Regions from separate parts of the Streptomyces sp. NPDC044063 genome, predicted to be linked through region 1. Evidence: riboswitches for the same ligand, from Rfam matches in the RefSeq annotation. Region 1 holds a riboswitch; the other holds the start of a gene.

What was found. Region 1 has a riboswitch for cobalamin ahead of cobN (cobaltochelatase subunit CobN). Riboswitches for the same ligand answer to the same signal wherever they lie in the genome.
Region 2: it holds a riboswitch for cobalamin, as region 1 does, so the genes downstream of both, AC07BS_RS07465 (CbtB domain-containing protein) here and cobN (cobaltochelatase subunit CobN) in region 1, are expected to answer to the same signal.

The regions. Positions count from the first base shown of each region.
Region 1 is NZ_JBWKFM010000002.1:227,543-229,921, forward strand. Features, by position in the region: gene AC07BS_RS04630 (cobalamin biosynthesis protein CobG) at 1-1,192, opposite strand, end outside; cobalamin riboswitch at 1,251-1,407, shown strand; gene cobN (cobaltochelatase subunit CobN) at 1,501-2,379, shown strand, end outside.
Region 2 is NZ_JBWKFM010000004.1:141,316-143,694, forward strand. Features, by position in the region: gene metE (5-methyltetrahydropteroyltriglutamate--homocysteine S-methyltransferase) at 1-122, shown strand, start outside; gene AC07BS_RS07460 (histidine phosphatase family protein) at 232-810, opposite strand; cobalamin riboswitch at 930-1,064, shown strand; gene AC07BS_RS07465 (CbtB domain-containing protein) at 1,100-1,324, shown strand; gene AC07BS_RS07470 (CbtA family protein) at 1,344-2,105, shown strand; gene AC07BS_RS07475 (glycosyltransferase) at 2,047-2,379, opposite strand, start outside.

The DNA of each region.
Region 1 (2,379 bases):
CGCCACCCGGGTGCCCGCAACGCCGCTCGCACCCGGACCAGTACACGGGCAACGCGGCCCCGCCGCCAGGGCGTACGGGAGCGAGGGCGGCGGTCGCGTCGGCCCGTACGTCCGCGCGGGACTTCGCGCAGCCGGGCCGGCCCGCACAGGCGCCCGCGCCGTACCAGGCGGACGCGGCGGAGACGACGAACCCGGCGTCCGCGAACTCCGCCCGCCGGGCCGCCGCCGGGCCGGCCGCGAGACCGGGGACGACGATGCCGCGCCAGGGTGTCACACGCAGCTCACCGGTGCCGTCCCGGCCCGCCGCGCCGGCGGCCAGGCGCCACTGGGCGGCGGTGAGGCGGCCCAGCGGCGCGGCGGCCGACAGGGCGTGGCGGCCGTCCGGGCCCGTGACCAGGCCCGGCGCGGCCGGGGCCCCCTGCGGGACGTTCACCGTGACGGGGACGGAGGCGATGCCGGCGACCGCCAGACGGCGGGCCAACCAGTCGGCGCTGGGGCGGTGTTCGGCCGGCAGGTCGCGCACGCGCCAGGGGGTGCCGCCGGCGCCGGCCGCGGCGGCGAGGAACCCGACGGCGGCGAGCGCGGCGGCCCGCGGGGCGTCGGCGGCGGCCACCCGCAGGGCGTCGGTGGCACCGTCGTAGCGAAGGGCGGCGTACGTACCGCCGTCCTGTGCGATCAATGTCACATCGGGGGCGAGCGCGGCGATGTCGCCCCGCCCGTCGTCGACGCCGAAGAGGAACCGGCCGGAGAGGTCGCCGAGGCCGGAAGCCTCCCCGTCGGCCTCATTCCCCGTGGTGCCGGCGCACAACAGCCGGTCGAGGGCGCGGACCCAGGCCGTGACGTCGCCCTCGCCCGTGCCGTCGAGCCCGCCGAGCGGGGAGGCCGCCACGTTCCGGACGCGGTCGTGACGGTCCGACGGCAGCAGGCCAGCCTCCCGGAGCCGGCCGCCCAGCTCCGCGCCGCACCCGCCCGCGAGGCCCCGCAGCTGGACGTTGCCGCGCGAGGTGAGGTCCAGGTGCCCGTCGCCGAGCTCCTCGGCCAGGCCGGCCAGCACCTTTGCCTGACGGTCTGTCAGCAATCCGCCGGGCAGCCGGACGCGCGCCAGCGCCCCGTCGTCGGCGGTGTGCAGCCGCAGGGCGCCCGGGCAGGCGTCACCGCGGTCGCGGACAGGGGGACGAGGGGAGCCGGGCATGGCCGCGAGCATACCGACGGCCGTCCGCCGTCCGCCGTCCCCCATCGGCCGACCAGCGCTTACTATGCTCACCGGCGGGCACTGTCCTGTACGTGCCCACCGAACGCCAGCGACGGCGACAGGGGAGGAAGCCGGTGAGACTCCGGCACGGTCCCGCCACTGTGAGCCCGGCACCCGCCGGGTGAGTCAGGAACTCCCGCCGTCCTCCAACCGCCCGGGGCGCGGACCCCGAGGAAGGCTTGCCGCCGCATGCGCACATTCCGGTGCCGGGCACCCCGGGCGACCCTCGATGCCCTGGGGAGCGCCGCGTGATCCTTCTCCTGTCGACGTCCGACACCGACCTGCTCAGCGCCCGCGCGGCTGCTGCTCACGGGGGACCGGTCCCGTACCGGCTCGCCAACCCCGCCCGGCTCGCCCTCGACGACCTCCCGGACCTCCTGGAGGGCACCGACCTCGTCGTCGTCCGCCTCCTCGGCGGCCTCCGCGCCTGGCAGGAGGGCCTTGACCTGCTGCTCGCCGGCGACCGCCCGGTCGTCGTCCTCACCGGCGAACAGGCCCCCGACGCCCAGCTGATGGAGGCCTCCACCGTCCCCGTCGGCATCGCCGCCGAGGCCCACGCCTACCTCGCCCACGGCGGTCCCGCCAACCTGGAGCAGCTCGCCCGCTTCCTCTCCGACACCGTCCTGCTCACCGGCCACGGCTTCGAGCCGCCGGCCGCCGCCCCCTCCTGGGGCGAGCTGGAGCGCACCCCCAAGCCCGGCGCGAGCGGCCCCCTCATCGCGGTGCTCTACTACCGGGCGCACCACATGAGCGGCAACACCGCCTTCGTCGACGCCCTCTGCGGCGCGATCGAGGACGCCGGGGGCCGCGCCCTGCCGCTGTACGTGGCCTCGCTGCGCGCCCCCGAGGCCGAGCTCGTCGACGCCCTGCGCGGCGCCGACGCCATCGTCACCACCGTCCTCGCCGCCGGCGGCACCAAGCCCGCCGCGGCCTCCGCCGGCGGCGACGACGAGTCCTGGGACGCCGGCGCCCTCGCCACCCTCGACGTGCCCGTCCTGCAGGCCCTGTGCCTGACCGGGTCGCGCAGCGCCTGGGAGGAGAACGACGAGGGCCTCTCGCCGCTCGACGCCGCCACCCAGGTCGCCGTGCCCGAGTTCGACGGCCGCATCATCACCGTCCCGTTCTCC
Region 2 (2,379 bases), on a different contig from region 1:
GGCTGTGGGTCAACCCCGACTGCGGGCTGAAGACCCGTGGCTGGGCCGAGGTGCGCGCCTCTCTGGAGAGCCTGGTCGAGGGCGCCCGCCGGGTGCGCGCCGAGTCGGCCGCCGGGCGGTAGCCCCGGCGGCCGGCAGCGAGCCGCCGCCGCGCCCGCCGGGCTCCCGCTGAGGGGCGGGGACCGGGCCGGGCGCGGCGGCCTTCCCTTCGCAGGGCCCGCCGCGCGCGGGTCAGCCGGTGGCGTCCAGGGGGCGGCCGCAGCGCAGGTTCCAGCGGCCGGCCCGGCCGCTGAGCTCGGTGAGGGTCAGCGGGGCGACGTCCAGGCGCCAGAAGACCTGGGGCGGGAGCCCCAGCGCGTGCGTCAACGCGGCGCGCACGACGGCCGGTTCCACCACGGCCAGCACCCGGACGTCCTCCGCCGCCCGGTCCGCCAGCCACGCGCCGGTCCGCTCGACGAGGGCGGTCACCGGCTCCCCGCCGTGCGGCGCGGCGCCGGGGTCCGCGAGCCACGCGGCCACCGCCTCCGGCTCGGCCGCCGCCACCTCCTCCAGCGAACGGCCGCGCCAGCGGCCCGGGTCCAGGTCGCGCAGCGCGTCCACCGGCGTGGCGCCGGCCAGCCCCAGTGCCCCGGCCGTGTCCCGGCAGCGCGCGTCGGGCGCGGTGACGGCGAGGTCCGCGCGCGGCAGCCCGGACGCCGCGGCCCGGGCCCGGCTCAGTCCCGCGGCGTCGAGCGGGGCGTCGTCGCCGAAGCGCGCGGCCCGCAGTCCTGGGCCGATGGCGGGCGAGATCAACATCACACGTGCGGTCATGGTCCTCTCCTCCGGGCGCTCGGGCCCACGCGCTCAGCAGACCACGGGCGTTGCCGGGGGCGTGCGCGGGGGGCGTGCATCCATACGCCCATGGCGCCATGACCTTGCAGGCGGTACGGTCGCGTGTACATGACGATGGTGTGTTCGGAAGCCGGTGCGAATCCGGCACGGTCGCGCCACTGTGGACCTGGCGGACCCCGGGCGATCCCGGGCGACGGCAGGCGAGTCAGACCCGCCACCGTCGTCGAGCACCAACGATCGGGACGCGTGTTCCCCAGGAGGTTCTGTCATGGCCCAGTCCGCCGCCCCCGTCTCCAGCAGCCCCGCCCTGCCTGAGATCGCCCCCATATCCCTGAAGGAGATCGCCCCCTGGGCCGCCTTCGTGGGCATCCTCATGCTCGTCCTGCTGTACTTCGTCGGCGCCGAGCAGGGCGCCACGTCCCTGATCGCCGGCGAGGACGTCCACGAGTGGGTGCACGACGGCCGTCATCTGCTCGGCTTCCCCTGCCACTGATCCGACGGGGCACGATCCGATGAACCGCGTATCCGTCAGAGCCCTGCTCGTCCGGGGCATGCTCGCCGGCCTGGCCACCGGCGCGCTCGCCCTCCTCACCGCCTATCTCCTGGGCGAACGCCACGTCGACGCGGCCATCGCGTTCGAGGAGGCGCACAGCCACGACCACGGCGACGGCGTGGAACTGGTCAGCCGCGCGCTGCAGTCCACCGCCGGCCTCGCCACCGGCATCCTGGTCTACGGCGTGGCACTGGGCGGCATCGCCGCGCTGGTGTTCTGCGTCGCCCTGGGCCGCGTGGGCCGCTTCGGCCCCCGCGCCACCGCCGCGCTCGTCGCCCTGGGCGCCTTCGTGGCGGTCTTCCTGGTGCCGTTCCTGAAGTACCCGGCCAACCCGCCGGCCGTCGGCGACCCCGACACCCTCGACCAGCGCACCGCGCTGTTCTTCCTGATGATCGCGCTCAGTGTGCTGCTCACCGGGGCCGCGGTCATCCTCGGCCGGCGCCTCGCGCCGCGCCTGGGCAACTGGTACGCCACCGTCGCGGCCGGCGCGGCCCTGGTGGTGGCGGTCGGGCTGGCCTACGCGTTCCTGCCGTCCGGCGAGAACGTCCCCGAGGGCTTCCCGGCCACGCTGCTCTGGCAGTTCCGGCTGTCCTCCCTCGCCGTCGAACTCGTCCTGTGGACCGGCTTCGGCCTGATCTTCGGCGAGTTCGCGGAGCGGCTGCTCACGCCGAGGTCCGCGGCCCGGGAGCCGCGTCCGGAGGCCGCGGCGGCCGCGAACTGACGGAGTCTCCGTCCTGGACGCCGGGCGGGCCGGTCACGGCCCGCCCGGCGTTCGCGTGCACGGCCAGCATCCGTTCCACCGTCCGCGCCCACGGGAACTCCTCCGCCCGGGCCCGCGCCGCCGCCCGTCGTACGGACTCCGGCCGGCGCAGCAGCCGGAGGACCGCGTCCGCCATCCCCTCCGGGCACCCGGCGGGTGCCACGGCCCCGGCGCCCGGCACCACCAACTCCCGTGCCGCGCCCCGGTCCACCGCCACCACCGGCGTCCCGCAGGC